DNA from 4 places in the Mesorhizobium sp. CA13 genome. Region 4 is predicted to be linked to each of the others. Evidence: predicted binding sites of a transcription regulator. Region 4 holds the regulator's gene; each other region holds the start of a gene.

Region 1 (7,973 bases), on a different contig from region 4:
GCGCTGGTGGCGGTCAGCCATGTCGGCATTTGCGGCACCGACTACCACATCTTCGAGGGCAAGCATCCCTTCCTCGCCTACCCTCGCATCATGGGCCACGAAGTGTCGGGGACCATTGTCGAGGCGGGTGAAGGCGTTGCTCTTGCCAAGGGCGAGCCGGTCATCATCAATCCCTATCTGGCGTGCGGCAAATGCATCGCCTGCCGGCACGGCAAGCCCAATTGTTGCGTCCGGATCGAAGTGCTCGGCGTGCATCGGGACGGCGCCATGTGCGAACAGATCCTTGTCCCGGCACAAAACCTCTATCCAGCCAACGGCCTGTCGTTGGCCGATGCCGCGGCCGTCGAATTCCTGGCCATCGGCGCCCATGCGGTGCGGCGCTCGCGTGCCGATCCCGGCGCACGGACGCTCGTCATCGGCGCCGGGCCGATCGGGCTCGGCACCGCCATCTTCGCCCGCATCGCCGGGCTCGACGTGACGCTGCTCGACATGAGCAGCGAGAGGCTTGGCTTCGCCGCCAATGAACTCGGCTTCAAGACCCTCGACGGGTCGCGCGGCGCGGCATCCGATCTGGTCAGCGAAGCGACATCAGGCGAAGGTTTCGACGTGGTCTTCGACGCCACCGGCAACACCGCCTCGGTGCAGTCGGCCTTTGCCCATGTCGCGCATGGCGGGACACTGGTGCTGGTCAGCGTCGTCAAGGACGACATCGCCTTTTCCGACCCCGAATTCCACAAGCGCGAGATGACGCTTGTCGGCAGCCGCAACGCCTTGCAGGCCGACTTCGACCACGTCGCCGCCTCGATCCGCGATGGCGCGGTGCCGCTCGCCAAGCTCGTCACCCACCGCACCGCGCTCGCCGACACGCCCCATGACCTCGCCCGCTGGGCGCATGAGAAATCCGGCCTGATCAAGGCCGTGATAGAGATCGGATAGACAACCGTCCCGCGCTCACAATGCCGACAGTTTCAGCTCCACCCGCTCCGCCGGGAAGCGCGCCTCGGCGAACTGGATCGGCTGGCCGTCCGGCGTGATGTTGACGGCCACCGTGACCAGCACGATGCCGCCCGGCTGCAGATCTAGGTCGGCAAGGTCGGAAGCATCGGCATGACGCGCCGACAGCACCGTCGATTGCCTGAGATAATCGTCTATGCCGAAACGCTTGAGCGATGCGGTGATCGATCCGGTCTCGGCCATGGCGGCATCGATGCCGGCGAAGCGCTTGGCGTCGAACCAGCCGGAGGCGCGCGACACCGGCTGCCCGTCGGCCTCGCCGCGCGTCTCCAGGCGAATGACATCCGATCCCCTGGCAAGGCCCAAGGCTTCGGCGACGCGCCGGCTGGCGGGCTCGACCGATGAGGCGAGGAGCACGATGTGCCGCTCCGAGGCCTGGCCTTGCAAGCCGGTAGAGAATCGCGTGCGCGCACCGATCGGATAGGACAGCCGCCTGCGCGACAGCACGAAAGTGCCGCGCCCCTGCTCGGCCCGCAGCACCCCGTCCTGCACGAGTGCCGCGATGGCGCTGCGCACCGTGTGACGGTTGACGCCATAGCGCTCGGCCAGCGCCATCTCCGGCGGCAGCGCGGCATTCTCGGCGAAATCGCCGATGGCGATCGCATGCAGGATCCTGTCGGCGATCTGCCGCCACAGGGAGACGCCGCTGCGCCGCTCGATGCTGTCGGAACCCCCCGTCATATCCCCGGTCTCACCCGTACCCGCATTTGTCACGCGCCCGTCATGGACTCGCGCTACATATGGATTATAATTTGTATAGTTGTCTATATCAATAGACAAATTACTACCGAAGGGATGTTGCTCATGCGAGGACAGGAAGCCCGCGACAAGGCCGAACGCAAGGCGGCCATGGCAACCCTGGCGCAGTCCAGCGGCGACGACATCGTTCGCTTCTGGAATGAATCCGGCCTGCCTGCCGAGGCCGAACTGCTGCGCGGTCCAGAGACCGCCCTGGTCACCATGCGCGGCCGCATCGGCGGCGGCGGCGCGCCCTTCAATGTTGGCGAAGCCACCGTGACCCGCGCCACCGTGCGCCTGCCATCCGGACAGGTCGGCCATTGTTATGCGCTCGGACGCGACAAGCAGAAGGCGAAGCTGGCAGCCATCGCCGACGCGCTGTGGCAGGACCCCGCTCACCGGCAGGCGGTCGAAACGGGCCTTCTCGCGCCGCTGCGGGCCGCCCTGACCACGGCACGAGATAAGCGCCGCGCCGAGACGGCGGCGACGAAGGTGGATTTCTTCACCATGGTTCGCGGAGAAGACTGATGGACATCGCAGCGCAATCGATCGAGGGCGGGTTCGCCGATCCGGTGTTCAACGCCCAGACGGTGTTTCGCGCCGTCATGGACGCGATGGCGCGGCCGGGCAGCGTGCAGCCCTTGCCGGCCCTGGCCCGCCCGCCCGCGCCTCTTTCGGCGACAACCGGCGCGGTCGCGCTGGCACTGTGCGACAACGATACGCCGCTCTGGCTCGACCCGGCCCTGCACGCCTCGGCAGCGGTCATATCCTGGCTCGGCTTTCACAGCGGCGCGCCGCTGGCCAACACCCCGGCCGACGCGCATTTCGCTTTGATCGCCTCGCCGGCCGAGATGATGGCGCTCGATGGTTTCTCGCAGGGCACACAGGACTATCCCGACCGCTCGACCACATTGATCCTGCAGGTCGGCGATCTCACGTCAGGCACGCCGCTGCTGCTCGAAGGTCCCGGCATCGAGAACACGGCAGCGATAGCGCCGGCACTGATGCCGCGTCATTTCATCGAGCAGTGGAAGCAGAATATCAGGCGCTTTCCGCGCGGCGTCGACATCATCCTGGCGGCACATGACAGCCTCGCCTGCCTGCCGCGGACGACACGCATCAAGACGATGGAGGCCTAACATGTATGTCGCGGTAAAAGGCGGCGAAGCGGCAATCGCCAATGCTCACAGCCTGCTCGCCGACCGTCGGCGCGGGGATCGCTCGGTGCCGGCGCTGCGCCTCGACCAGATCGTCGAACAACTGGCGCTCGGCGTCGACCGGGTGATGAGCGAAGGCTCGCTCTACGACCGCGAACTCGCCGCGCTCGCCATCGTGCAGGCGCGTGGCGACATGATCGAGGCGATCTTCCTGGTGCGGGCCTACCGGACCACGCTACCGCGCTTTGGCTATACAAATGCCATCGACACCGCCACCATGCTGGTCGAACGTCGCGTTTCGGCGACCTACAAGGACCTGCCCGGCGGCCAGTTGCTTGGGCCCACCTTCGACTACACGCACCGGCTGCTCGATCCCGAGCTTGCCGCCGGCGCCGATGTCCCCGCGCCCTTGCGGCGCGAGACGGAAGCGCAGGCAATGCCGCGCGTCTCGGCGATCCTCGCTCGCGAAGGGCTGATCGAGCCGGACGGAGACATGCCGCAGGACCATGCACCCGGCGACATCACCCGCGAGCCACTTGAATTCCCGATGGCCCGCGACATCCGCCTGCAGGCGCTGTCGCGCGGCGACGAGGGGTTCCTGCTGGCGCTCGGCTATTCCACGCAGCGCGGTTATGCCCGCAATCATCCCTTCGTCGGCGAGATCCGCATCGGCGAGGTCGAGCTGGAACTCGACGTGCCCGAACTGCCTTTCGCGGTGCCCCTCGGCACGGTGCGCGTCACCGAATGCCAGATGGTCAATCAGTTCAAGGGCTCGGCCAAGGCGCCGCCGCAATTCACCCGCGGCTATGGCCTGGTCTTCGGACAGAGCGAGCGCAAGGCGATGGCCATGGCACTCTGCGACCGCGCTCTTCGTGCGAGCGAACTCGGCGAGGACATTGTCGCCGCCGCCCAGGACGAGGAATTCGTCATCTCGCACTCCGACAACGTCCAGGCGACCGGCTTCGTCGAACATTTGAAACTGCCGCATTATGTCGACTTCCAGGCCGAACTCGACCTCGTGCGCCGGATGCGCGCCGAGCATGACGCCCGCGAAAACGGCGGCAAGGTTGAAGACAAGAGAGAGGCCGCGGAATGAGCGCGCAACCGACCGACATCGCCAGTTACAACTTCGCCTATCTCGACGAGCAGACCAAGCGGATGATCCGCCGTGCGATCCTCAAGGGCATCGCCATTCCCGGCTATCAGGTGCCGTTCGCTTCCCGCGAAATGCCGATGCCCTATGGCTGGGGCACCGGCGGCGTCCAGGTCACCGCTTCGATCATCGGCCCCGACGATGTGCTGAAGGTCATCGACCAGGGCGCCGACGACACCACCAACGCGGTCTCGATCCGCGCCTTCTTCAAGAAGGTCGCCAATGTGGCGGTGACGACCGACACCGCCAGCGCGAACATCATCCAGACCCGCCACCGCATTCCCGAACATCCGCTCGCCGCGGGCCAGGTACTGGTCTACCAGGTGCCGATCCCCGAGCCCCTGCGCTTCCTCGAGCCGCGCGAGACCGAAACGCGCAAGATGCATGCGCTGGAGGAATACGGCCTCATGCATGTGAAGCTCTACGAGGACATCGCCAAGCACGGCCGCATCGCCACCACCTATGCCTATCCGGTGAAGGTCGAGGGCCGCTATGTGATGGACCCGTCGCCGACACCGAAATTCGACAATCCCAAGATGCACCGCTCGCCGGCCTTGCAACTGTTCGGCGCCGGCCGCGAGAAGCGCATCTACGCGCTGCCGCCCTTCACCGACGTCGTCAGCCTCGACTTCGAGGATCATCCGTTCGAGGTGCAGACCTTCGACCAGCCCTGCGCGCTGTGCGGCGCCGAGAACGTCTATCTCGACGAGGTCATCCTCGACGACCATGGCGGCCACATGTTCGTCTGCTCGGACACCGACCACTGCGAGAAGCGACGCAGCACCCCAACCTCCCCCTTGTGGGGAGGTCGCGCCGAAGGCGCGGGTGGGGCTAGCGACCCATCGGCAGCCCCCACCCCGGCGCTGCGCGCCGACCCTCCCCACAAGGGGGAGGGTAAGGAGATACAATGACCGACGAACCCTTGCTGCGCGTTTCGACGCTCTCGAAATTCTACGGCTCGCGCGTCGGCTGCGACAACGTCACCTTCGATCTGTGGCCGGGCGAAGTCCTGGCTGTCGTGGGCGAATCCGGCTCCGGCAAGACGACTTTGCTCAACTGCCTGTCGACGCGACTGTTGCCCTCATCCGGCACCGCCAGCTACCGCATGCGCGACGGCCAGTTCCGTGAACTCTACCGCATGAGCGAGGCCGAGCGCCGCTTCCTGATGCGCACCGACTGGGGCTTTGTCCACCAGAATCCGGCCGACGGCCTGCGCATGACGGTGTCGGCCGGTGCCAATGTCGGCGAACGCTTGATGGCGGTGGGCGACCGCCACTACGGCAAGATCCGCGCCACCGCCGTCGACTGGCTGTCGCGCGTCGAGATCGAGCAAGACCGCATTGATGACGAACCCCGCGCCTTTTCAGGTGGCATGCGCCAGCGCCTGCAGATCGCCCGCAACCTCGTCACCGGCCCGCGGCTGGTGTTCATGGATGAACCCACGGGCGGCCTCGACGTATCGGTGCAGGCGCGACTGCTTGATCTCTTGCGCGGCCTCGTCACCGATCTTGGCCTCGCTGCCATCGTCGTCACCCATGACCTCGCGGTGGCCCGGCTTTTGTCGCAGCGCATGATGGTGATGAAGGACGGCCGCGTCGTCGAAAGCGGCCTCACCGACCGCGTGCTCGACGACCCGCGCGCGCCGTATACGCAGTTGCTAGTTTCTTCCATTTTGCAGGTTTGACGATGGCGCCAAGTCACCCCCCTCTGGCCTGCCGGCCATCTCCCCCTCAAGGGGGGAGATTGGCTGTCACCTCCGCTTTCGCCAATTTTCGACCTCGCGGAATGTGCGAGACGCAAAAGCTTCCGATCTCCCCCCTTGAGGGGGAGATGGCCGGCAGGCCAGAGGGGGGCGCCGGCCCGCAAACATACGACAACAGGAGAATCTTCTGATGCCAACGCCGCTCGTTGTCTCCGACGTCGCCAAGAGCTTCACCATGCATCTGCGCGACGGCATCAAATTGCCTGTCGTCGCCGGTGTCTCCTTCTCGATCCGCGCCGGTGAATGCACCGTGCTCGGCGGCCCGTCCGGGGCCGGCAAGAGTTCGATCCTGAAGATGCTCTACGGCAATTACGCCGTCGACGAAGGCCAGATCATCGTCGCGCACGAAGCCGGGCTGATCGATCTTGCCAGCGCCAGCCCGCGCACCGTGCTTGCCGTGCGCCGGCAAACGATCGGCTATGTCAGCCAGTTCCTGCGCACCGTGCCCCGCGTCTGCGCACTCGATGTCGTCGCCGAGCCGCTGGTCGAGCGCGGCGAGGAGCGCGAGGCGGCACGGAAAAAGGCACGCGCGCTCTTGGCGCAGCTCAATCTGCCGGAAAAGCTCTGGGCCTTGCCGCCGGCGACCTTCTCCGGCGGCGAGCAGCAGCGCGTCAACATCGCGCGCGGCTTCATCACCGGGCACCCGATCCTGTTGCTCGACGAGCCCACCGCCTCGCTCGATGCAAGGAACCGCGATGTGGTGATCGAACTCATCGCCGCCAAGAAAGCGGCCGGCGTCGCCCTGCTCGGCATCTTCCATGACCACGACGTGCGCGAAGCGGTGGCCGACCGCATCATCGACGTCACCGCCTTCGCCCCGGGAAAGCTCGCCGCATGAGCAGGAAATTGTCGGAGACGCCGCTGGTCCATCCCACGGCGGAGGTGCAGAACTCGACGCTCGGCCGCTGGACCGAGATCGCAGACCGCAGCCGGGTTTCGGAAAGCGAACTCGGCGACTATTCCTACATGATGCAGGACTGCGCCGTCTGGTGTGCGACGATCGGCAAATTTGCCAACATCGCGGCAAGCGTGCGCATCAACGCCACCAACCACCCGACCTGGCGGCCGACGCTGCACCACTTCACCTACCGCGCATCGGACTATTGGGACGATGCCGAACACGAGAGCGAATTTTTCGCTGAGCGCCGCGCCAGGCGCGTCACAATCGGCCACGACACATGGCTCGGTCACGGCTCGACAATCCTGCCCGGCGTCACCGTCGGCGATGGCGCCGCGGTTGGCGCCGGTGCGGTGGTATCGAAGGATGTCGCGCCCTACACCATCGTCGCCGGCGTGCCGGCAAAGTCGATCCGCGAGCGCTTCGATCGCCGCACCGCCGAGCGCTATCAGGCGCTTGCCTGGTGGGATTGGGACCATGCAAGGCTGCGCGCCGCCCTCGACGATTTCCGTCAGCTCGAGGCCGAGGCTTTCCTGGAAAAATACGGCGGATGACGGTGGTGAATGGAATAGGGCCGTTCACCATTCACACCCCTGACATTGAACTCGGACAGGAGGCTGTCTTCTCAAGCCGCCTGCCTTCTGCAGCTTCAGGGACATGAAGCATTTCGAGGAACTGATGGTCCTGGCCTGATCGCGCACGAAACGGCTGTGGGTGGTAACAAAACTGACATCAATCCGACACCGCAGGTTCATGGCGCTGCGCTAGCGAGGGTCAACAGGACCTTCAACCGCGACTGGACGGGAACGCACCATGTCAGCCACGCTCGAAATCCGCGGCGTCACCCGACGATTTGGCAAGAACACCGCCGTCAACGATGTCAGCATCTCGATCCCGCAGGGTCAGATGGTCGGCGTCATCGGCCGTTCCGGCGCCGGCAAGTCGACCCTTCTGCGTATGGTCAACCGCCTCATCGATCCCAGCCATGGATCGATTTTCTTCGACGGCGCCGAGGTCTCGCAATTGCGCGGTTCGCCGCTCAGGCGCTGGCAGCGCGACTGCGCCATGATCTTCCAGCAATTCAACCTTGTGCCGCGCCTCGACGTGCTGACCAATGTGCTGCTCGGCCGGCTGAACCATCGCCCGACCCTGTCGAACCTTTTCGGCATGTTCTCGCGGACCGAATGTGCGCAGGCGGTCGCCGCCCTTGAGCGGCTCGACATCGCCCGCACCGCGCTGCAGCCCGCCGGC
Region 2 (7,973 bases), on a different contig from region 4:
AGGCAATCGAGGTGCCGTCATGTTCGGCGACAGCGCGCGCAAACCCGGTCATGCTCTGCAAATTCATCGTGCCTGCATACCCCCTGGCGCGTACTGCGGATACTGCTTGATCCGGCTTCGCGCACCTTCAGAAAGCCGAAATGCCCGCCTGCCAACCGGCTTACGAGGCGCCCTGACAAAATCCAACGTTCCTGCCTTCAACCGATAGCATGGACGAGCTGGAAAACACCGTGCGCCGCTACTGGGCCGCCCCCGCGTCGCCGTCAATGGGAGCGTCGGTCTGCCCCTCCACCTTGGCATCAGCCTTGGCCGCGTCGTCGACCTGCTTCTTCTGCTGGGCTCGATAGCGCGCGACGTTCTCATTGTGCTCGTTAAGCGTGGCGGCGAAGACGTGTCCGCCAGTGCCGTCGGCAACGAAATAGAGGTCGTCGGTCTTTGATGGATTGGCTACCGCCTCCAGCGCCGCACGGCCGGGATTGGCGATCGGCGTCGGCGGCAGGCCGTTGATCACATATGTGTTGTAGGGCGTCGGCTTCTGGATGTCCGACTGATAGATCGGCCGGTCGGCGGGTTTGCCCTTGCCGCCGAACAGACCGTAGATGATGGTCGGATCGGATTGCAGGCGCATGCCCTTGGCCAGCCGGTTCAGGAAGACCGCGGCGACGCGCGAACGCTCATCGCCCTTGCCTGTTTCCTTCTCGACGATCGAGGCCAGCGTGACGAACTCGTCAATGCTGGCGAGCGGCAGGTCGGCCGCGCGCCGCTGCCAGACTTCCTCGACCAGCTTCTTCTGGTCGGCCAGCAGCTTGTCGATCATCTGCTGGCGCGTGGCGCCGCGCGTGAAGCGCAGCGTATCGGTGGCGAGGCTGCCCTCTGGAGGCACGGTGGCCGGCATGTCGCCGCTCAAGGCGGGCTCGCCTGCGATGCGCGCCAGCGCCTGCTCGACGGTCAGCCCTTCGGGAATGGTCAGCGAGTACATGACCGACTTGCCGCTCTTCAGCAATTCCATGATGTCGCGCATGGACGCCCTGGGTTTGATCTCGTATTCGCCGGCCTTCAGCGCGGAATCATTGCCGAAGGCGCGCACGCCAAGACGGAATATGCGGGCGTCGCTGATCAGGCCGCGCCGCTCGAGCTGGTCGGCGATATCCTGGACGCCGGTGTTCGGCTTGACCAGGAAGGTGTCGCCATTGGCCGACGGGCCGGGCTCGGTGAATTCCTGCTTGCCGAAGTAAAGCGCGATACCCGCCGCCAGAACCATCAGCATCACCAAGGAGATGACGAAGTTCATGAACACGACGACCTGACTGCGCGAAGCACGCGAGCGCTTCGGCGGCGGCGTGCCGGCCTCCGGCCGCAAGGCTTCGGCGGCTGTCTTGGGCACGATCGGTCCCGATGTCGCCTGCCCTTGCCCGAACTCTCCGTTGCCGGCCGGATTTGTGTTCATTTCGCCCTACCGTTTGATCTCTCAACGAATCCCCTGCGGCAGAGTAGGGGCGAATATGGCAAAATTGACGACACGCCGAGGCGCCGTCCGGCAGGCGGACGGTCAGCCATTGTAGCGCTGAAAGACCAGCGAAGCGTTGGTGCCGCCGAAGCCGAAGGAATTGGACAACGCCACGTCGATCTGGCGGGCACGCGGTTTGTTCGGCACCAGGTCGATCGCGGTCTCACGTTCCGGATTGTCAAGGTTGATGGTTGCCGGCGCGATGTTGTCGCGGATGGCGAGGATCGAAAAGATCGCTTCGGCAGCCCCTGCCGCGCCGAGGAGATGGCCGATCGACGATTTGGTCGACGACATCGAAATCTTCGATGCGGCGTTGCCGACCAGCCGCTCGACGGCGCCGAGCTCGATCGTGTCGGCCATGGTCGAAGTGCCGTGCGCGTTGATGTAATCGACATCGGCGGGCGTCAGCTTTGCCCGGTTCAACGCCGCCGTCATGCAACGGAAGGCCCCGTCGCCGTCTTCAGCCGGTGCGGTGATATGATAGGCGTCGCCGGTCAGGCCGTAGCCGGTCACCTCCGCATAGATCTTCGCGCCGCGTGCCTTGGCATGCTCGAGTTCCTCAAGCACGACGACGCCGGCGCCCTCGCCCATGACGAAGCCGTCGCGATCACGGTCATAAGGCCGCGACGCCGTTTGCGGCGCGTCGTTGCGCTCGGTCGACAGCGCACGGCAGGCAGCGAAGCCAGCGATAGACAGTCGCGTCACGGGCGCTTCGGCGCCGCCGGCGACCATCACGTCGGCATCGCCCCAGATGATCAGCCGGGCAGCGTCGCCGATCGCATGCGCGCCGGTCGAGCAAGCGGTGACGACGGCATGATTGGGGCCTTTCAGCCCATGCCGGATCGAAACCTGGCCGGAGACGAGATTGATGATCTGGCCCGGGATGAAGAAGGGGCTGATGCGGCGCGGGCCGCGCTCCTTCAGGATCATCGCATTCTCGGCGATGCCTTCGATGCCGCCAATGCCCGAACCGATCAGAACGCCGGTGGCGCACTGCTCGGCATGGGTCTTCGGCTGCCAGCCGGAATCCTTCAGCGCCTCGTCGGCGGCTGCGATCCCGTACAGGATGAAGTCGCCGATCTTGCGCAGTTCCTTCGGCTCGAGCACCGCCTCGGGATTGAAGGTGGCGTTGCTGCCGTCACCACGCGGAACGACATGGGCGATCTTGCAGGCAAGATCCTCCACCTCGAACTCGGTGATGCGCTTGGCGGCGCTGCGGCCGGTCAGAAGTTCCTTCCAGCTGTGCTCGAAGCCCATGCCGAACGGCGACAGCAACCCAAGGCCCGTGACGACGACACGCCTCATCGCAGGTCCTCCCCGGTGATGACTGCGGAAAGCGTCAGGCCGAAGCCTTGTCGATGTACTTCACGGCATCGCCCACCGTCAGGATGGTTTCAGCCGCGTCGTCGGGGATCTCGACGCCGAATTCTTCTTCGAACGCCATGACGAGTTCGACCGTGTCGAGACTGTCGGCGCCCAGATCATCGATGAAGCTCGCCTGCTCCGTCACCTTGTCGGCATCGACGCCCAGGTGCTCGATGACAATCTTCTTGACGCGCTCTGCGGTGTCACTCATTTGGGGCATCCTCGTCTTTTGGTTGTCTGTCTTCGTTAGCGGGCGGAATGCCGCTAATCAAGCTGAAAGATGGTCCCGCCGGAAACGCAATGGCCGCAGACCGGTTTTTGCCCGAACCGCGGGGTTGCGGGCCGCATTACACGAAAAATCGTGGGCGTCCAAGCCGAAATGGTCGCTTTTCACAGCCCGCCCGAGCGTTGCCTGTCGCCGTCTCAAAGCCACCGCGAATGCCCGGGCCCGGCCCGAAATGCATGCTTTGGCCGACCCGATCAGATCATCGCCATACCGCCGTTCACATGGATGGTTTGACCGGTGACGTAGCCGGCCTCGTTGGAGGCAAGGTAGGCGACGGCGGACGCCACTTCGGCGCTGGTGCCCATGCGGCGCGTCGGGATCGCGGCCATGATCGCCTCCTTCTGCTTGTCGTTGAGCTTGTCGGTCATCGCCGATTCGATGAAGCCCGGGGCGACACAGTTGACGGTTATGCTGCGGGTGGCGATCTCCTGCGCCAGCGATTTGGAAAAGCCGATCATGCCGGCCTTGGAGGCGCAGTAGTTGGTCTGGCCGGGATTGCCGGTGACGCCGACCACCGAGGTAATGTTGATGATGCGGCCGTGGCGGCGGCGCATCATCGGATGGGTCAACTCTCGCGTCAGCCTGAACACGGCCGTCAGGTTGACTTCGAGCACGCTGTCCCAGTCGGCGTCCGACATGCGCACGAACAGTCCGTCCTTGGTGATGCCGGCATTGTTGACCAGGATGTCGACGCCCTCGAGATCGGCCTCCGCTTTCTGGCCGAGCGCCTTGACCTCGTCGCGGTTCGACAGGTCGGCCGGAAACAGCTTCACCCGGTCGCCAAGTTCGGCGGCCAGCGCCTCCAGTTTCTCGATGCGCGTGCCGTGCAGGCCGACGACGGCGCCCTGCGCATGCAACACCCTGGCGATCGCCTCGCCGATGCCTCCCGACGCGCCGGTGACAAGTGCCTTGCGGCCGGTCAGTTCGAACATGTGTTTTCCTCTTTGGTTTCGGAAGCTCAGCGAGCAACCTTATCTGTATACGTCGTGCCGGTGTCCGATTGCCATCATCAACGGAATATCTTCAGCGATACAAGCCGCGCCATCAATTCACACGCGGCGCTTCACCCGAGCGCCGCCAATGCGGCCTCGACCTCCGCCGCGGTTCCGACCGATGTCGTGGCGATGTCGCGGTTTATGCGCCGGGCCAGCCCTGAAAGCACTTTTCCCGCGCCGACTTCATAGAGCGTGGTGACGCCGTTCGCGCCGAACCACTCCACTGTCTCGCGCCAGCGCACGCGGCCGATCACCTGTTCGAACAGACGGCGCGCAATGACGTCGGGATCGCTGGTCGGAGTGACCGTGACATTGGAGACGAGCGGCACAACAGGCGCGTTCTTTGTTACGCCAGCCAGCGCTTCCCGCATGATCTCGGCGGCAGGCGCCATCAGCGCCGAATGGAAGGGCGCGGAGACCTGCAGCATCAGCGCCCGCTTGGCGCCTTTTTCCGTGCACAGTTTGGCGGCCAGTTCGACCGCTGCCCTGGCGCCGGAAATCACCAGCTGGCCACCGCCATTGTCGTTGGCGATCTGGCAGACCGAGCCTTTGGCAGCCTCGGCGCAGGCGGCTTCGACATCGGCCTGCTCCAGCCCGATGATCGCCGCCATGGCGCCTTCGCCGGCCGGCACCGCCGCTTGCATGGCATTGCCGCGGATGCGCAGCAGCCTGGCGGCATCGGCAACCGAAACGAAGCCGGCGGCGGCGAGCGCCGAATACTCGCCCAGCGAATGGCCGGCGACGTAAGCGACCTTGTCCTTCAGCGAGAAACCGCGCGCTTCCAAGGCCCTGATCGCGGCCAGCGATACAGCCATCAGCGCCGGCTGCGCGTTGGCGGTCAGCGTCAGCGTCTCTTCCGGCCCTTCCCAGATCAGCTTCGACAGGTTTTCGCCGAGCGCGTCGTCGACTTCGCTAAAAACCCTACGCGCCTCGGGGAAGGCATCGGCGAGGTCCTTGCCCATGCCGACAGCCTGGCTGCCTTGTCCCGGGAAGGTGAATGCAACGGCCATGTGTGGGCTCCCAAAGCTCGGTTCTGCTTGCCTGATACACGAATTTTCCTGCCTGTGACGCAACGCGGCCTGCCAAGTCAAGCCCGGTTCGGCCCGGCCGCTCGGCAGCTTTGCGGGCCGAGTGACTGTTCCAAAAGGCTTTTTGGCGATCACTCCTGATGAAAACCGCTCACGAATCGTTTGCTGGCTCTTCTTATTTCCGCCACAGGCGCTAGCTTTGCGTGACAATTCCATGACAATCGAGTGACGGGTCTGTCGCTGGGTGGGGAAGTTAAAGTGGCTAGGATTTCGAAAGGCGCAGGCAAAGCCGCGCCACAGTTTCTGGAAGACGATCCTTCCACCGGCTACCTGCCGGGACGGAAGTGGCCGACCATACGCTATGGGCTGACCAGCCTGCTGATCGCGGCCGTCCTGGTGTTCGCCATCGAATTGATCGTGCGCGGCGACTTCGCCGGCACGGTTTCCTTCTTCCTGCAGCCGCTCAAGCCGGGCTGGACCACGATCGTGGTGTTCGCCCTGGTTCTGATCGGCCTCGATGCCGTTTTCGGCCGCAGCTATCAAAGCCTGATGATCGTCGCGCCGCTGACGCTCTCGCTGGCTTTCATCGGTCATCAGAAATCGCATTATCTCGGCGATCCCCTCTACCCGACCGATTTCCTCTACTCCCGCCAGATCGTGGCGCTGCTGCCGCTTCTGGTGCGTGACCGCCCGATGACTGCCCTTGCCATGGTTGTCGGCATCGTCGCCGGCCTGTCGCTGCTCATCTATGGCTGGCGGGTCTGGCGTCGAAAGGTGCCGATACTCAGTCGCAAGGGCCGTCTCGCCCGGCTGACGCTGGCGGTGCCGCTGCTCGCCTTCTTCGTCTCGATCATGGACTATGCTACCTTCTCCTGGACCCGGGACCGGCTGCAGATCATCCCGATCATGTGGGACCAGAAGGAAAATTACGCCTCCAACGGCTTTGCGCTCGCCTTCGCGCTTAACGTGCCGATGGCGCATGTCTCGGCGCCGCCAGGCTATTCGGAAAAGACGATCGCGGCCATCGACAGGCCGCAGGTGACCGCCTCTGTGCCCCAGGAAAAGCCCGACATCATCGTCGTCATGAGCGAATCCTTCTGGGATCCGACCAAGCTGCCCGGGGTCACCATCACGCCCGATCCGATCCCCAACGTGCGGGCGCTGCGTTCGGGCTCCATGTTCTCACCCGAATTCGGCGGCATGACCGCCAACATCGAGTTCGAGGCACTGACCGGCTTCTCCAACGCCTTCCTGCCGGCCGGCAGCATCCCCTACCAGCAATATGTGCGCACGCCGACGCCGTCGCTGGCGACTTTCCTGAAGAGGGAGGGCTACAGGGCGCGCGCCATCCATCCGGGCACCAACTGGTTCTGGAACCGCGGCGCGGTCTATGCCGATTTCGGCTTCGACGACTTCAGATCGGAAGAGACGCTGCCGCCGATGCAAAAGCGCGGGCCGCTGGCATCCGACGCGGCGATGACGGACGAGATCATCAGCGAGGCCGATGCCAGCGATGCCCCGGTGTTCTTCTTTGCCGTCAGCCTGCAGAACCACGGCCCTTACGAGCCGAACCGCTACTACAACCCGACCCACACCGTGCAGGCGCCGATCAGCCAATGGGCGCGTGAATCGCTGCTGAGTTACACCGAGGGCTCGGCGGACGCGGACCGCGGTCTCGGACGCCTGGTCGAATGGGCAAAGAAACGCTCTCGCCCCACCGTCATCGCCTTCTTCGGCGACCATCTGCCGCCACTTGGGCCGGTCTATGTCGAGACCGGGTTCATGAAGGACAATGTCGCGCCGAGGAAGGAGGCTTCCGCCGAGGCGGCGCTGGAGCATCATCAAACGCCGCTGATCATCTGGTCGAACCGCACCGGCCCGGCCAAGGACATGGGCGCCGTCAGCCCCGCCTTCCTGCCCTATCACATCCTGAAAACGGCCGGCATCACCCACCCCTACTACACCGGCTTCCTGGGAGAGATGCGCGAACGCTACCGCGTGGTCGACCGCAATCTGCTGTTGACGCCGGCGGGAGAAGCCACGCCCGATTGGGCGCGGCAGAAGGAAATCGACCCGGCAATCCGCGATTTCCGGCTGCTGCAATACGACATGATGTTCGGCAAACGCCACGCGGCGCCCGACTTCTTCCCCGAAACGGTGGACAAGGTCGTCGCCCATATGAGCTGAGATTCGCGGCATCCTTCTGGATGCCGCCCAGCGGGTCGAGCGTTCAATTCGTCAGTTGCAATTTCGAGAATTTGTTGGCGATCTGCTGGAACACGTTCGGCAGTTTGTTTGGATCGTTGACGGCGTAATAGTCGCTGGGATCCGAGGCGCAAGCGCTGTAAAGCGTGCGGTTGGCGGCGGTGTCGGATTGCAGCACCATCGTGTAGATTTCGGCGCCCTGGTTCTTCAGCTGCGTGCAGACGCTTTTGGTCCATCCGTCGACATTGCGCGCGGCGGTCGTCTGATTGTCCGATCCAAGCCGACCGGCAGCGCCATAGGCTGAGCCGGCGAGAAAACCATAGGACGTATAGTCGGACTTGGTCGTCTCGTTGCTGGCGCCGTAGACGACATTCTCCCCGTCGGTGAGCAACATGACGATCTTGCTCACCCCGGGCGTCTTCCAAGGCGTCCCCTCAACATAGGGCGCACTCGGCGACAACACCCGCTGGCCCCAGGCCAGGCCCTCGGAAACATTGGTGCCGGACCCCGCCCATGCAAGCATCTTGGCGGCCGCCTGGCGAAGCTTTGTAAAGTCTTCCGTCAAGGGGACGATTGGCGAGGGACAG
Region 3 (7,973 bases), on a different contig from region 4:
GGAGGAATAGCCGCCGGCAAAGCCGATCAGCAGGCGCAGCAGCACCAATTGCCAAACCGTCTCGACCATTCCAGTCAGCGACATGCAGATCGCCATGCCGAAGGAGGCGCGTACCAACATCAGCTTGCGGCCGTAGCGGTCGCCGAGCCGTCCCCATAACGGCGCAACGAGCGCCGCCGCGAAGAAGGTCGCCCCATAGGCGATGCCCGACCATTGCACGATCGCCGCATGGCCCTCGACGCCCAGTTGCTCGACATAGAGCGGCAGGAACGGCAAGAGCAGGGTCATGGCGATGAGCGTGCTGAACGAACCCGCGAAGCAGACGGCGAGGTTGCGCCGCCAGTGGATGTTGTAGCCGCCCTGTTCCGTATCGTTCTGCGTCATGTCGTGCCTGCGTGTGTCAGGGGATTGTTGTGGATACCATTTTGGGATACCAAGTCGGTATCCGTCATGGACCCACAGTCCGGCCGCTGTCAATGCGGCACGTGAAAAGGCAACAACGATGTCGCAGATGCACAACGTCGAACGGCAGCTCCGCGAGATGATCCTTGGACTTGAGATCGGCCCCGGTGAGAAACTCACCGAGCGCTGGATCGAAAGCCGCTTCGGCGCCTCGCGCACGCCGGTCAGGGCTGCGCTGCTGCGGCTCGAAACCGAGGGGCTGGTCGGCAGGGACGGGCGCGGCTGGACGGTCTCGCCCATCAACCTGGCCGAACTCGAGCAGATCGCGGTCTACCGCGAAGCGGTCGAGGTCGCGGCCTTGCGGCTGACATGCGGGCTTGTCGACAGAAGTGCCGTCGATGTCGTCGAGGCTATGCTCGTCTCCTGCGACGACGACACTCCGCGCGAGGAATGGCATCGCGTCGGCATGGATTTCCACATCGAGCTGGCACGACTGTCCGGCAATGAATTCCTGTTTCGAGCCGTCCGCGATGCGATGACCAGGCTTTCGCGCGCCCGTTGGCTGGAGGTACGCGATGGAGCGGCCCTTGGCCGCGCGTGGTCCGAGCATCACGCCATCCTGGCCGCCGTGCGGAGCGGCGATGCACAGGAAGCCGCGCGCTTGCTCTCGGAGCATATCGTCGGCAGTCGCGACCGCCTGTTGACGTCGCTGGCCAATGATCGCCGCGGCCTTCGCGCCAGGGGATTTGCCGTCGTGGCGGCATAATGTGGCCTGCAGGGCAGGCCACTCGCCGCCGAAAAAAGGACCGCCGGCCCCGAGCCCCACTTTTCGGCCTCGCTTCGCGGACGCCGATGGCGTAGGACCGGGCGATGGAAAACAACCGATTTGAAGTACCCGTGACCGTCAAATCAGTCACGGCGGGAAGTACACAGCTCTTACGCTCGGCCCGCGAGGCTTCCGACTACCTCATGAACAGCTGGCCCGGCAAGCGCACTCCCAAGCATCGGGCGGCGCTGCAGGCCTGCCACGATGCGCTGGCCGGCGACAAGCCGGCCATGAAAGCAAGGCGCGCCTTTATCGCGGCGGCGCGTGAAGTGGACGTCTTCGTCAGCGACAAGGCGCCGGCCTGATCCAGGCCGGATTGCCGCGCGCCATCACTCCTCTGTTTCAGTCTCGGCGTCAGTCTCGGGTTTCGAACGCTCCCGCGCCGCAGCCTTGGCCGCCAGCTTTTCGGCCTTCTTGGCCGCCTTCTGGCGATCGCGTTCCTTGCGTTCCTGATCGTAATTTGGTGCTCGTGCCATGGCGGCTCCTTTTTGCTGTTCTTGTGGGCTGACTACGCGTCGTTCGCCTTCCGACGTCTCGGAGCCGGCATCAGGGTTCCTATAAGCTGCTTCGGTCGATCACAAGGTCAGCGGCGCCGAAACGTTCCTTTGCCGTCAGCTGCTGATGCCAATAGGGATAGAGCAGGGGCGGGCGGCTGACCGCGTCGAGACGGTCACGTTCCCCGCCGGTCAGCGTCAGGCCGGCCGCCGCGATATTGTCCTTGAACTGGGCCTCGTTGCGCCCGCCGATCACCAGCGAGCTGACGGCCGGCCGGCCAAGCAGCCAGGCAAGCGCCACCTGTGCGGCGGATACGCCGCGGGCCTTGCCGATTTCGACCAGCACATCGACGATCCGCCACAGCCGGTCCTCGTCGCGGATCGGCGGTTCGGACCACCCGGCGATCTGGCGCGCGGTCGGGCTGTCACGGTGATACTTGCCCGACAGCAGGGCGCCCGCCAGCGGACTCCACACCAGCACGCCCAGCCCCTGGTCGACCGAGATCGGCAGAAGCTCATATTCGGCTTCGCGTGCCTCGAGCGTGTAGTGGATCTGCTGGGTGACGAAGCGCGGTTGATGGCGGCTGTCGCTGATGGAGAGCGCCTTCATCACCTGCCAGCCGGAATAGTTGGAGCAGCCGACATAGCGGATCTTGCCCTGGCCGACCAGCGTGTCGAGCGCGGCGATGGTCTCTTCGAGTGGCGTCACGCCGTCCCATTCGTGCAGGAAATAGATGTCGATGACGTCGGTCTTGAGCCGCTTCAGGCTCTTCTCGCATTCGCGGATCAAATGATGACGCGACAGGCCCTCGTCATTGGGGCCATCGCCCATGCGCATGCGCGCCTTGGAGGCGATCAGCACGTCGCTCTTGCGCTTGCCGCCGAGCGCCTCACCGATGATCTCCTCCGAGAGGCCGTTCGAATAGACATTGGCCGTGTCGATGAGATTGATGCCGGCATCGATGCATAGATCGATCATGCGCTTCGCCTCGGCGAGATCGCTGTTGCCGACAGCCGCGAAAGGGCCGGCGCCGCCAAAGGTCATGGTGCCCATGGTCAGTGTCGAAACCTTCAGGCCGGAACGGCCGAGAGTGCGGTATTCCATGTCAGTCCTCGCGATTGAGTAGAATGGCCCGATAGGGTTGCTGGATTTGTAGGACAATCCGCGCGGCTTGTCGCCCTCCGGCCCCGCACACCGATGAGCGGCCGTGGCGTGCCCCTGCAATAAAACCGTCATTGCCGGCCTATACTCAGTCGGTCAGGGTGTTGCGCGCGGCCGTCAGGACGCCGCCAGTGCGCCCGGCCGTTGCCGGAGGCGGCAGCTTGCAGATGGAGCAGCACGAGATGAATGAATCCATACCCAAGTCCGGCGCCAGGGACTGGCTGGAAGCCGAACTCGCCGACACGCTCGACGAGGACTATGAACTGGAGATGTCGGAACCGGCGCTGTCGTTGGAGATCGCCAGGATCTACAAGAACGCGCATCCGCCTTCTATCGACCGCATGCAGTATTTTCGCGACCTGATCGGGCTGCAATCCGAGCTGATCAAGCTGCAATCCTGGGTCGCCTACCACAAGAAGAAGCTTGTGGTGATCTTCGAAGGCCGGGATTCGGCTGGCAAGGGCGGCGTCATCAAGCGCATCACCCAGCGGCTCAACCCACGCATCTGCCGCGTCGTGGCGCTTCCGGCGCCGACCGAGCGCGAGAAGTCGCAATGGTATTTCCAGCGTTATGTGCCGCATCTGCCGGCCGGCGGCGAGATCGTTCTGTTCGACCGCTCGTGGTACAACCGTTCCGGCGTCGAGCGGGTGATGGGTTTCGCTGGGCCCGATCAGGTGGAGGAATTCTTCCGTGACGTGCCGGAGTTCGAGCGCATGCTGGTCCGCTCGGGCATCACGCTGGTCAAATACTGGTTCTCGATCACCGACGAGGAACAGCAGATGCGCTTCCTGATGCGCATCCACGATCCGATGAAGCAGTGGAAGCTGTCGCCGATGGACCTGCAGTCACGGGTGCGCTGGGAACAGTATACCAAGGCCAAGGAAGAGACCTTTGCCCGTACCAACATTCCGGAGGCGCCCTGGTTCATCGTCGAGGGCAACGACAAGAAGCGCGCGCGGCTGAACTGCATCGACCACCTCTTGCAGCAGGTTCCCTACGAAGAGGTGCCGCACGAGGAGATCACGCTCCCCGAGCGCGTCTTCAATCCCGAATACGAGCGCCAGGTGCTGCCGCGCGAGCTCTACGTGCCGGAGAAGTATTGAGGCGGGTGAAGCTGCGATCTCCCCACGAGGGGGAGATTACGCTCCCCACCTTACGCCCGCTTGATCACCACATGCGTGGCAAGCGGCGTCGCTACCTGTTCGCTGCACTGATAGCCGAGCTTCGGCAGATTAATCCCGGCGAAGAGGTGCTCGCCGGAGCCGAGCAGCACCGGCGAGATCGCCAGATGCATCTCGTCGATGAGCTTCTCCTGAAGATATTGCCGGACGGTGGCGACGCCGCCGCCGACCCGCACATCGCTGCCATTGGCCGCTGCCCTTGCCTGCTCGAGCGCCGAATGGATGCCATCCGTAACGAAGTAAAAGGTCGTGCCGCCTTCCATGACGATGGGCTCGCGCGCATGGTGCGTCAGCACGAAGACAGGCACATGATAGGGCGGGTTGTCGCCCCACCAGCCCTTCCAGTTTTCGTCGGGCCATTCGCCGCGGATCGGCCCGAACATGTTGCGGCCGAGGATCCAGGCGCCGACATTCTCGAAGCTGCCCGCCGCGAACGCGTCGTTGGTATCGGTGGTGCCGCCATCTTCTCCGAGCACCATCTTGCGGAAGGTGCGGGTACCAATCATCCATTTGTGCAGGGCTTCCCCGCCGACGCCGAGCGGGTTTTTCAAATCCTGGTCGGGACCGGCGCCGTAACCGTCGAGCGACAAGGTGAATGCGTTGACGCGAAGTTTGGACATAGAGGCCTCCTCAGACTGCTTGTAAATTGCAACCAGTATGGAATAACGCAACCGATTGCATATTGCAAGCTGTATTCCCATTGCTGTGACGTGGTGAACTGCCGGCGGTTAGCGGCAGCACCGCCAATACGCTTAATGCTTCTGACGAAGGTGACCGGGATGCTTGTGCAGCAGGCAGCTGCGGAGTGGCCGCAGCCGGCCCGCGAGGAAATGCAGCTATTTGCCTTGCAAAGCCTTGAGGATTCGCTCGATGGCCAGGCGTAGCGGCGGTAGGCTGTCTGCAACTACTGCCCAGACGAGAGCTTCGGACGTCTTGTGATATTCGTGGCGTAGAATGTTGCCTATTCCACGAACCTGTTTCCAAGGAATTTCTGGAGCAAGAATGATCAAATCGTCCGGGATATGCCGCGTGGCTTCAGAAATAATCTCGATGCCGCGCTCGACGCCATGGCGAAGTAGCCAGTTGTTACGAAAATCTTCGAGAGTCTTGCCCGCGGTGGCAGCGTCGATGCCATCCAAGGCCGTCATGATCTCGGCTAGGATTGGCTCGATCCGGCGGGCTCCCATCAGAATACGCACACGGCCGATCGCTCGATCTCGGCTTTCAACATCGGATGAAGGCTATCGCGTGTGGTGAGGTCGATCTCCGCCGAGATATTCTCTTCGAGAAATTGCTTGATACCCACCAGATCGATCAGCGAAAACCGCCGCGTCGGATCATAGTCGATGAACAAGTCGAGATCGCTGTCAGCGTTCCCACTGTCGCGTGCGATGGACCCAAATAGGTAAAGCGATGTCGCGCCCATGCCTCGGATGGCATCCGCGTTTCTCCGCAACCGTTCGATGATCTCATCCTTGCGCATGATTCATTGTAACGGATTAGACTGAAATTCCAAACGATCAGACGGCTTAACCCCTCAGCATCTCCGCCACCTCAGGGGCGAAATAGGTGAGGATTCCGTCGCAGCCGGCACGTTTGAAGGCAAGAAGCGATTCCAGCATAGCCTTTTCGCCGTCGATCCAGCCATTGGCGCCCGCCGCCTTGATCATCGAATATTCGCCCGACACCTGGTAGGCGAAGGTCGGCATCGCAAATTCGTCCTTCAGCCTTCGGATGATATCCAGATAGGGCAGGCCGGGCTTGACCATCAGCATGTCGGCGCCTTCGGCCAGGTCCTGCTCGGCCTCGCGCACCGCTTCGTCCGAATTGGCGTGGTCGATGTAATAGGTCTTCTTGTCGCCCTTGAGCAGGCCGGCCGTGCCGACCGCCTCGCGGTACGGTCCGTAGAAGGCGGAGGCGAATTTCGTGGCATAGGACATGATCGCCACGTCCTGGAAGCCGTTTGCGTCGAGCGCATCGCGAATGGCGCCGATGCGGCCGTCCATCATGTCGGACGGCGCGATGATGTCGGCGCCGGCCGCGGCCTGGATGACGGCTGCCGCGGTCACCTGTTCCACCGTCTCGTCATTGACGATGAGACCGTCACGCAGGATGCCGTCATGGCCATGGCTGGTGAATGGGTCGAGCGCGGCGTCGGTGATGACGCCGATTTCAGGCACCGCGTCCTTGATCGCGCGCGTGGCGCGGTTGATGACGTTGTCGGGATCGAGGATATGCGAGCCGGTCTGGTCGCGCAGCGAAATGTCCACATTGGGAAAGGTGGCGAGCGCGGGGATGCCGAGCTTTGCCGCGCGTTCGGCCTCCTTGACGGCAAGGTCGATCGACAGGCGGAAGACGCCCGGCATGGCGGCGATAGGCTCGCGCACTTGTCTGCCGTCGACGACGAAGATCGGCCAGATCAGGTCGTCGACGGAAAGCCTGTTCTCCTGCACCAGGCGCCGTGACCAGTCGGCCTTGCGCATGCGGCGCAAGCGGCGGCTGCCGGTGATGTCGTCGACGCTGCGCGCGCCGGCAGGTTTTGCGGGGGTGAATCTGTTCATCGCCAAAACTCTCGTTTGGCGGGCTTTTATCACGCACCCGTGGTGCTGACCAATGCGACACGTTTGTGCCAGCGATCCGGTCGGGTCCCTATTCGGGTTGCCCGTTGCCCGAAAGGATCTGCGCCGCACCGCGCATGCCGACACGGAACGCCTCGTCGAAGCCGACGCCGCGCACTTGCCAGGCGTAGGTCTTGCCGGCCTTCGCCAGCCGCCAGTGGGCAATCCAGCCGAACTGCTTGTCGCTCCAGACGATGCTGCCGGAAAGCGCCTGATCGGCGCCGGCCATTTTCGCAACCGTGTCCAGCTTCGCCATGTCGGCGTCGCGCATGGTCCTGTCGTCCAATCCTGCCTTCGACAGCAGCGCCGCCGTGGGGAAGGCCACCTGCATGGCGATCGGCGCGGCGGCATTGCCGAACGACTCGCGCATCAGCACGCCGCGCTCGTCATCGGCATCGAGCGCGAAATGCCCGACGCCGCGCTCGGTCGACAAGAACACCGCCAGCCGTGGCCGTTCGGTCAGCCACGGCCTGCTGCCGAGCGAAGCCAGCACCGGATCGATCATCGCCGGGCTGTACTGGCAATAGAGGTTATGAGGCCGATCGTAGGTGCCCTGATCGTCGTGGTTGGGAATGCCTTCCATGCGATCGCGGTAGCGAAAGCCCGCCACGAAGCTGCCGGCCTTGTCGCGCAGCGCCGCCATCTCCGGTTTCGCCGGCAGACGCTGGTCGCCGGAGACCCGGACCAGAACAGCGTCGAGGCAACGTTTGAAGCCAGCCTGGCGGTTTTTCTCATACCGACCATTGACGATGGTCTGCGACTGGTAAAGCTCGGCGAGGCTTGCCGCCAGGGTCGGTTGCAAAGCCAGGCAAATGACGATCAGCCCGATCGTCATCGGCACGAGGCGCGCAAATCCAGCCATGAGCCACACCCCATTGGAACCCGCTACAGCTGCGCCGTCGCCATGCGGTTCCCGGCGTTGCGGCCACAACGGCTCTTTTTAGCACTGGGCTCCGGCACGAGCCAAGACGCGCTGTCAGCATGCCGGCATTGACGCGGCCATGCGCCACGCTTTAGCACTTCAGTCCCGGCGGAGCGGGGGAGGGATTCTTTCACGATGGATTTTGGCGGAGGCGACGAGATCCGCTTCGAACATCTGGGTCGGGCCGGCATCGTCACGTTGACGCGGCCGCGGGCGCTCAACGCGGTCACTCACGGGATGGTCAATGCGCTCGCCAAGGCATTGCACGCCTGGGAGCGGGACTGGAGCGTCGACGTCGTCGTCGTCAAGGCCGAGGGCAGGGCGTTTTCGGCCGGCGGCGACATTCTGCACATCTACGAGGCCGGCCG
Region 4 (7,973 bases):
CCAGGATGATCATGCCGAGCACCTCGTCCTGGGTCACATCGCTGGTGCGGGCAGTGCCGACGACCTGGCCGTTTTTCATGACGCACACCCGGTCGGCCAGTTCGAAAACGTCGTGGATGTCATGGCTGATCAGGAAGATGCCGATGCCGTCGGATTTGAGCTGCCTGACCAGTTCCCCGACCTGGGCGGTTTCCTGCGGTCCAAGTGCTGCCGTCGGCTCGTCCATGATCAGGATGCGGGCGTTGAACAGGATCGCGCGTGCGATCGCCACCGACTGCCGCTGTCCGCCCGACAGCTTGATCACCGGCTCCTTGAAGCGCTGGAAGCGGGGATTGAGCCTGCCCATCACCTTGCGCGCCTCGGCCTCCATGGCGACGTCGTCGAGTGTGCCCCAGGCGGTTCTCAGCTCGCGGCCGAGGAACAGGTTGGCGGCGGCGTCGACATTGTCGGCGAGCGCCAGGGTCTGGTAGATCGTCTCGATGCCGTATTTCTTGGCATCGCGCGGATTGGAGATCGAGGCCTCCTCGCCGTTGACGAAGATTTGGCCCGCATCGCGCTTGTAGGCGCCCGATAGGATCTTGATCAGCGTCGATTTGCCGGCGCCATTGTGGCCGAGCAGGGCCACGACCTCGCCGGGGAAAAGATCGATCGAGGCATCGTCGACGGCGCGAATGCCGCCGAACGCGATTGAGATGTTGCGCATGTCGACCAGCGGGTTGCCGGCGGGAGCGATCCTGTCAGCCATGATTGTCCTCCTCCCTCAAACGCGTTTGCGATAGACGGTGTCGAGCCACACCGCGATCACCAGCACGGCGCCGACGACGATACTCTGCAGCGGCGAGTCGACGCCGAGCAGCACCATGCCGGATTGCAGCGACTGCATCAAAAGCGCGCCCAGCATGGCGCCGATGATGGTTCCCGAACCGCCGGCGAGCGACGTGCCGCCGATGACGGCCGCCGCGATCACCAGCAATTCATCCAGCGTTCCAAGCACGTTGGTGGCCGAGTTCTGCCGGGCAGACGAGATCGCGGCGGCGATCGTGGCCAGTACGCCCATGATCATGAACACTTTCATCGTGATCCAGCGCGTATTGATGCCGGCGAGGTTGGCTGCTTCCGGATTGCCGCCGATGGCAAAGACATAGCGGCCGAAACGGGTGCGTTTGGTGATGAAGGTCATGACCAGCCCGACGGCGATGGCCATCAGCACCGGTATGGCGATGCCGTGGGCGATGAACAGGCCGCCCTCGGGCACGGTGATGTTGTTGGCGGCTGCATATCTGTTCACGATGCCGACCGGCCACGGATAGGAATTGGCCAGCCAAACCGCGCCCATGATGACGGCGCAGGTCACCACGCCAATCAGCGTCTCGGCCCAGATCGGACGCAGCGGGAAACGGAAGCGCTTGCGCTGCACCCGCCCGTTGAACAGCGCAAGCACCACCGCAAGGCAGGCGGCGATACCGACCACCCAGCTCCAGGTCGCGCCGATCGATCCGGCCGGGCCGCCGCCCATCAGCTGGAACGTCGTGTTGAGCGGCGCCACCGTTTGGCCGCTGGTGACCCACCAGGCGGCACCGCGCCAGACCAGCAATCCGCCCAGCGTGACGATGAAGGCCGGCACTTCGAGATAGGCGATGACGAAGCCCTGGAAGGCGCCGATCAACAGGCCGAGCACCAGGCCGATGACCAGCGCCAGGACCCAGATCCATGGGTTGCCGAGCTCGAGTCCGACCATCCGCACCAGGAAATGCACCTGGGCGAAGCCCATGACCATGCCGATCAACCCTTCGGCCGAACCGACGGACAGATCGATGTTGCGCATGACGATGACCAGCACCATGCCTGAGGCCATGATGGCGACGGCCGAGGTCTGCACCGACAGGTTCCACAGATTGCGCGGCGTGAGGAAGGTACGGCTGTCGAAATCGAGCGGATTGACGCCGAGACGCAGGCTGGACAGGACATGCAACCCGATCCAGATCAGCAGCAGCGCGCCGATCATGCCAAGCATACGCGTGTCGATCTCGGTCGCCTTCAGGAACCGGGCGACGGCGCCGAGCTCCGACGCACGCGCGGTGTCGGCCTGCGGGTTGGACGTCGTGTCGGTCATGATTTTCTCCCACCGGCCTGCCCGTCTGACGCGGATGCCGGAACCCAGCCTAGAAGTTACCCGCCCCGGGGCGGAAAACAAATCTTCTTGAAAAAACGCCGCGGCTTGGCAGCCGCGGCGTTCATCGCTTGAAATGGAAGATCAGTTGCAGGCCGCGACGCTGCCCGCCGCGACGCCGGCACAGACCTCGTCCTTCTTGATCCAGCCAGCGTCGATCACGACGTTGAGATTGTCCTTGGTGATCGCAACCGGGGTCAGGAACAACGATTTGACGGTGTTCCCGCCGGGCGTGGTGAAGTCCTTGACGCCGGCAATATCGGTCATCTTCTTGCCGTCGGCCAGTTGCGAGGCGATCTCCGCGGCGTTCTTGCCGAGTTCCCGCGCGTCCTTCCACACCGACACGGTCTGCGTGCCGAGCGCGATCCGGTTCAGCGCGGCATGATCACCGTCCTGGCCCGACACCGGCACGGTGCCGGCCAAACCTTGAGCCGTCAGCGCCGCGACGACGCCGCCGGCAGTGCCGTCATTGGCCGCGACCACCGCGTCGACCTTGTTGTCGTTGGCGGTCAGGAACTGCTCCATGTTCTTCTGGGCGTTGGCCGGCAGCCAGCCATCGGTATAGGCCTCGCCGACATTCTTGATCTTGCCGCTGTCGATGGCGTCCTTGAGCACTTCCATCGAGCCCGAGAACAGGAAATCGGCATTCGGATCGGCACCCGAGCCCTTGATGAAGACGTAGTTGCCTTCCGGCTTCACCTTGAACACCTCGCGGGCCTGCATGCGGCCGACTTCCTTGTTATCGAAGGTCAGATAGAAGACGTCCTTGTTCTCGATCAGGCGGTCATAGCCGACGACCGGAATGCCTTCGTCGAGCGCCTTCTGCACCGCCGGGCCGATGGCGGAGGCGTCCTGCGCCAGGATGATCAGCGAATTGGCGCCCTGCGAGATCAGGCTCTCGACGTCGGTGAGCTGCTTGCCGGGGTTGGACTGGGCGTCGGCGGAAATATACTTGTCGCCGGCGGCTTCGATTGCCTTCTTCATGGCGGCCTCGTCGGTCTTCCAACGCTCTTCCTGGAAGTTCGACCAGGAAACGCCGATGACCTTGTCCTTCGCCTGCGCGACCGGCGCGAGCGTCAGCGACATGGCGACACCCGCCAGGATAGCGGCTGTGAATCTCTTCATCTTATCCTCCCTGCGCCGCGTATGGCGCGACCAAACAGGCCCGAAGGCCGGCACAAAGGCTCTATTTTTTCGAGCCTCGAAAAAACACTGGTCCATCGTCGGAACGCTGTCAACGTCGATTCTGATGTATTTTGATGTCCTCGTGAATTTTTTTCGAGCTCCGGAATAAATAATGACAGCCAGGGCCGGTTCTGCCAGTATTTGGCGGTCGCTGGGCCTGGGGAGAGAAGACGGCGACCGGGAGGATGCGAGAAACATGTCGGTCGGAATCCGCCACGACGATCTGCGCCGACGCAATCGGGCGATGGTGATCGCGGCCGTGCGCCGTGCCGGGCAGCCCTCGCGCACCGAGATTGCCGCGACCACCGGGCTCAGCCATTCCACCATATCGGCGATCTCCTCCGACCTGATCGGCGAAGGCATCCTGGCGCAGAGCAAGCCGAGCGAGGCCGGTGCGCTGAAACGCGGCCGGCCGCAGGTCGGCCTCAGCCTCAACCCTGAAGCCGCTGCGGTGATGACCGTGGTGCTGTCGCTGAATTTCCTCTCCGTCGCCGTCATCGACTATGCCGGCCAGGTGATATCGGAAGAGCAGCGCCGGCTGGACACGCTGACCCTGTCGCGCGAGGCGCTGATCGGCGAATGCGTAGCCATCGTCAGGCGACGGTTCGAGGATCCCGACCTCGACGTCGCCAGCATCGCCCGTATCGCTCTGGCGATCCAGGGCATCACCGACACGGATGCGCGCGCCATGCTGTGGTCGCCGATCACGCCGCAGACCAATATTGCCTTCGCCGACATACTGGAGGCCGAGTTCGGCATTCCCGCCACCATGGAGAACGATTGCAACATGATGGCGGTGGCGCTGCGCTGGCGCGATCCCCGGCGCTACCGCGACGACTTCATCGCCATCCTGTTGTCGCACGGCATCGGCATGGGCCTGGTGCTGAAGGGCGAACTGTTCACCGGTACCCATTCATCCGGAGGCGAGTTCGGCCACATGATCCATCGCCCGGGCGGGGCGCTCTGCCGCTGCGGCCGGCGCGGCTGCGTCGAGGCCTATGCCGGGAACTATGCCATCTGGCGCAACGCGAGGCAGCTTGGCGAGGACACCGAGCCCGTCGACGTCAGCGACGCCGACATGCGTGCGCTGGCGGCCTCGGCGCGCGAAAAGGACGGGCCGGAGCGCGAAGCCTACCGCAAGGCCGGCGAGGCGCTGGGCTATGGCCTTGGCAGCCTGTTCGCCCTGATCGATCCGGCGCCGGTCGCCATGGTCGGCGTCAGCGCCGCCGCCTTCGACCTGATCGAGCCGGCTCTGCGCGAAGCCATTGCCCAGACCGCCGGCGGCCAGCACTCGAAATCGATTTCCTTCGACACCGAGCCGAACGAACTGCCGCTGATCCGCGAGGGCTGCGCCATGCGCGCGCTGACCTTCGTCGACCAGGAAATTTTCGCACCGGGGGCACAGGCGAAATCAGGCGTGGGCGAGAATGTTGCGTGACATATCCCTAGTCTTCGCGGATCGCATACCCCGCGCCACGGATAGTACGGATCACGTCAGGCATGCGGCCGTTGTTGACGGCCTTGCGCAGCCGGCCGACATGCACGTCGACGGTGCGCTCGTCGATATAGATCGTTTCGCCCCAGACATTGTCGAGCAGCTGGCTGCGCGAGAACACGCGGCCGGGATGGCGCATCATGAATTCAAGCAGGCGGAATTCGGTCGGGCCGAGCCGGATCTCGCTCTTCTTGCGGTAGACCCGGTGCGATTCACGATCGAGCACGATATCGCCGACCTTGAGCACGCTGGACAGCACTTCCGGCTTGGCCCGGCGCAGCAGCGCCTTGACGCGTGCCATGAATTCCGGCGTCGAGAACGGCTTGACCAGATAGTCGTCGGCGCCGGTGGAGAGACCGCGCACGCGGTCGCTCTCTTCGCCGCGCGCCGTCAGCATGATGATCGGCAGCCGCTCGGTCTCGGGCCGCATCCGGAGACGGCGGCAGAGCTCGATGCCGGAAACCACCGGCACCATCCAGTCGAGCACAAGAAGGTCAGGGACATTCTCCTGTAGGCGGATCTCGGCCTCGTCGCCGCGCGTCACCACCTCGACCTGGTAACCCTCCGATTCCAGATTGTAACGGAGCAACACACCCAGCGGCTCCTCGTCCTCCACCACCATGATGCGTGGCGCGATCATCGACTGGTCACCCCTGCCGTCACGCCACTGGCGCCGACATCGCCGTCTCGTCCTGCTTCGGGCGATTGGCGGGCAATTGCGTGCCGGTCAGCACATAATAGGCATTTTCGGCAATGTTGGTCACGTGATCACCGATGCGCTCGAGGTTCTTGGCGCAGAACAAAAGATGCGTGCAGGCGGTGATGTTGCGCGGATCCTCCATCATGTAGGTCAGCAGCTCGCGGAACACCGATGTGTATTTGACGTCGATGCGTTCATCGTCGGCACGCAGCTTGGCTAGCGCCGAGGCATCACGGGCGCCATACTCCTCGATCACGCCCTGCACCTGGATCAGCACCAGCTGCGCCATGGCGTCGATGGAGTGCGACAGGTCGCGCGGCGTGGCGGCCAGGCCGACGGTGCCGACGCGCTTGGCGATGTTCTTGGCGAGATCGCCGATGCGTTCGAGATCGCCCGCCATGCGGATCGAGCCGACGACATGGCGCAGATCGTCCGCCATGGGCTGCCGCTTGGCGATCAGCGTGATGGCGCGGTCGTCGAGTTCGCGCTGGCGCGCATCCATGATCGCGTCGTCGGAGACGACGCGCTGGGCGAGCGCATTGTCGGAATTCAGGAGCGCCTTGGTGGCGCCGCCGACCATCGATGAGGCGAGATCGCCCATGTCGCGGATCAGCCTGCTGATCTGTCCGAGATCTTCGTCAAAGGCTGCGACTGTATGTTCGGCCATGATCTTGGTCCTCGTATGCCTGGGATCAGCCGAAGCGGCCGGTGATATAGTCCTGCGTGCGCTTCTCGCGGGGCGACGTGAATATCTTCTCGGTGCGGTCGAACTCGACCAGCTCGCCCAGATACATGAAGGCGGTCTGCTTCGACACGCGCGCCGCCTGCTGCATGTTATGGGTGACGATGACGATCGTATAATCGGCCTGCAGCTCGTCGATCAGTTCCTCGATCTTGGCGGTCGACAGCGGATCGAGCGCCGAGGCAGGTTCGTCGAGCAGGATGACCTCTGGCTTCACCGCCACCGTGCGGGCGATGCAGAGGCGCTGCTGCTGGCCGCCCGAAAGGCTGAGGCCACTGGCGTTGAGCTTGTCCTTGACCTCGCTCCACAGTGCCGCGCGCTTCAGCGCCTGCTCGACACGGCCGTCCATCTCGGCCTTGCTGAGCTTCTCATAGAGCCTGACGCCGAACGCGATGTTCTCGTAAATCGACATCGGGAACGGCGTCGGCTTCTGGAACACCATGCCGATCTTGGTTCTGAGCAGGTTGAGGTCCTGCGAACGGTCGAGGATGTTCTGGCCGTCGAGCAGCACCTGGCCCTCGGCGCTCTGCTTCGGGTAAAGCTCGTAGATGCGGTTGAAGACGCGCAGCAGCGTCGACTTCCCGCAGCCCGAAGGCCCTATGAAGGCGGTGACGCTGCGCTCGGGCAGCGACAGGCTGATATCCTTCAGCGCCTTCGACTGGCCGTAGTAGAAATTGAGGTTCTTGACCTCGATCTTGGCTTTCTCGACCGCGACTTCGGGCGTGTTCAACTCGGTGGACAACATCGGCTTCATCTGTCCTCTCTGCGTCCGGTAAGGCTGCGGGCCAAGATGCTCAGCCCGAGAACCGTAAGGGTGATTATGAGTGCGCCGGTCCACGCCAGCTGCTGCCATTCCTCGTAGGGGCTGAGAGCGAACTGGAAGATGGTGACGGGCAGGCTGGCCATCGGCGCGTTGAGATTGCTCGACCAGAACTGGTTGTTGAGCGCTGTGAAGAGCAGCGGCGCCGTCTCGCCGGAAATGCGGGCGATGGCCAGCAATATGCCGGTGACGATGCCCGACAGCGCCGCACGGTAGGCGACCGAGCGGATGACCACCCAACGCGGCGCGCCGATCGCGGCGCCGGCCTCGCGCAAGGCGTTAGGCACGAGGTTGAGCATGTCCTCGGTGGTGCGCACGACGACCGGGATGACCAGGATGGCCAGCGCGACGGCACCGGCGATCGCCGAGAAATGTCCCATCGGCCGCACCAGCAGCTCGTAGACGAACAGGCCGACGATGATCGAGGGTGCCGACAGCAGGATGTCGTTGATGAAGCGCACGATCGTGGTGAGGCGCGAGAAGCGGCCATATTCGGCCATGTAGGTCCCAGCGAGGACACCGATCGGCGTGCCGACGATGACGGCGATGACTGTCATCATGATACTGCCGTAGATGGCATTGAGCAGGCCGCCGGCATCGCCGGGCGGCGGTGTCATTTCGGTGAACACAGACAGCGAAACACCCGACAGGCCCTTATAGAGCAGTGCGCCGAGGATCAGCGCCAGCCAGGCCAGACCGACGCCCGCCGCCGTGACGCATAGCGTCATCATCACGGCATTCCTGCGCTTGCGTCGATTGTGAAGCGATGTGGCCGTCGACATCGGTCAGGCTCCCGTGCGGCTGTCCATGCGCAGCAGCATGTAGCGCGCAAGGGCAAGGATCAGGAAAGTGATGACGAAC

Evidence for each region. The regulator PhoB, encoded in region 4, activates phosphate uptake and scavenging genes when phosphate is short. The targets are predictions, from matches to a motif close to TGTCATNNANCTGTCAT.
Region 1: phnF (phosphonate metabolism transcriptional regulator PhnF) is a predicted target of PhoB. The motif match lies at 1,723-1,739, and genes of this name have one in related genera.
Region 2: LB566_RS02290 (LTA synthase family protein) is a predicted target of PhoB. The motif match lies at 5,385-5,401, and genes of this name have one in related genera.
Region 3: ppk2 (polyphosphate kinase 2) is a predicted target of PhoB. The motif match lies at 2,943-2,959, and genes of this name have one in related genera.

What each region holds. Positions count from the first base shown of each region.
Region 1 covers NZ_JAIUHS010000002.1:668,141-676,113, forward strand. Annotated here, with positions in the region: gene LB566_RS08830 (zinc-binding alcohol dehydrogenase family protein) at 1-936, shown strand, start outside; gene phnF (phosphonate metabolism transcriptional regulator PhnF) at 952-1,695, opposite strand; gene phnG (phosphonate C-P lyase system protein PhnG) at 1,819-2,280, shown strand; gene phnH (phosphonate C-P lyase system protein PhnH) at 2,280-2,891, shown strand; gene LB566_RS08850 (carbon-phosphorus lyase complex subunit PhnI) at 2,893-4,005, shown strand; gene LB566_RS08855 (alpha-D-ribose 1-methylphosphonate 5-phosphate C-P-lyase PhnJ) at 4,002-4,973, shown strand; gene phnK (phosphonate C-P lyase system protein PhnK) at 4,970-5,746, shown strand; gene phnL (phosphonate C-P lyase system protein PhnL) at 5,955-6,662, shown strand; gene LB566_RS08870 (DapH/DapD/GlmU-related protein) at 6,659-7,276, shown strand; partial or broken gene phnC (phosphonate ABC transporter ATP-binding protein) at 7,536-7,973, shown strand, end outside.
Region 2 covers NZ_JAIUHS010000001.1:432,908-440,880, forward strand. Annotated here, with positions in the region: gene LB566_RS02260 (YicC/YloC family endoribonuclease) at 1-67, opposite strand, end outside; gene mltG (endolytic transglycosylase MltG) at 239-1,447, opposite strand; gene fabF (beta-ketoacyl-ACP synthase II) at 1,550-2,812, opposite strand; gene LB566_RS02275 (acyl carrier protein) at 2,847-3,083, opposite strand; gene fabG (3-oxoacyl-[acyl-carrier-protein] reductase) at 3,353-4,090, opposite strand; gene fabD (ACP S-malonyltransferase) at 4,222-5,163, opposite strand; gene LB566_RS02290 (LTA synthase family protein) at 5,440-7,368, shown strand; gene LB566_RS02295 (pilus assembly protein) at 7,412-7,973, opposite strand, start outside.
Region 3 covers NZ_JAIUHS010000001.1:191,047-199,019, reverse strand. Annotated here, with positions in the region: gene LB566_RS01090 (multidrug efflux MFS transporter) at 1-384, opposite strand, end outside; gene LB566_RS01085 (GntR family transcriptional regulator) at 503-1,168, shown strand; gene LB566_RS01080 (DUF982 domain-containing protein) at 1,273-1,533, shown strand; gene LB566_RS01075 (hypothetical protein) at 1,558-1,704, opposite strand; gene LB566_RS01070 (aldo/keto reductase) at 1,784-2,827, opposite strand; gene ppk2 (polyphosphate kinase 2) at 3,067-3,987, shown strand; gene LB566_RS01060 (dihydrofolate reductase family protein) at 4,038-4,685, opposite strand; gene LB566_RS01055 (DUF86 domain-containing protein) at 4,902-5,264, opposite strand; gene LB566_RS01050 (nucleotidyltransferase family protein) at 5,252-5,548, opposite strand; gene hemB (porphobilinogen synthase) at 5,595-6,626, opposite strand; gene LB566_RS01040 (DUF2066 domain-containing protein) at 6,715-7,545, opposite strand; gene LB566_RS01035 (enoyl-CoA hydratase/isomerase family protein) at 7,741-7,973, shown strand, end outside.
Region 4 covers NZ_JAIUHS010000017.1:37,905-45,877, forward strand. Annotated here, with positions in the region: gene LB566_RS27680 (ATP-binding cassette domain-containing protein) at 1-745, opposite strand, end outside; gene LB566_RS27685 (sugar ABC transporter permease) at 761-2,113, opposite strand; gene xylF (D-xylose ABC transporter substrate-binding protein) at 2,255-3,295, opposite strand; gene LB566_RS27695 (ROK family protein) at 3,552-4,793, shown strand; gene phoB (phosphate regulon transcriptional regulator PhoB) at 4,801-5,490, opposite strand; gene phoU (phosphate signaling complex protein PhoU) at 5,510-6,217, opposite strand; gene pstB (phosphate ABC transporter ATP-binding protein PstB) at 6,243-7,046, opposite strand; gene pstA (phosphate ABC transporter permease PstA) at 7,043-7,894, opposite strand; gene pstC (phosphate ABC transporter permease subunit PstC) at 7,898-7,973, opposite strand, start outside.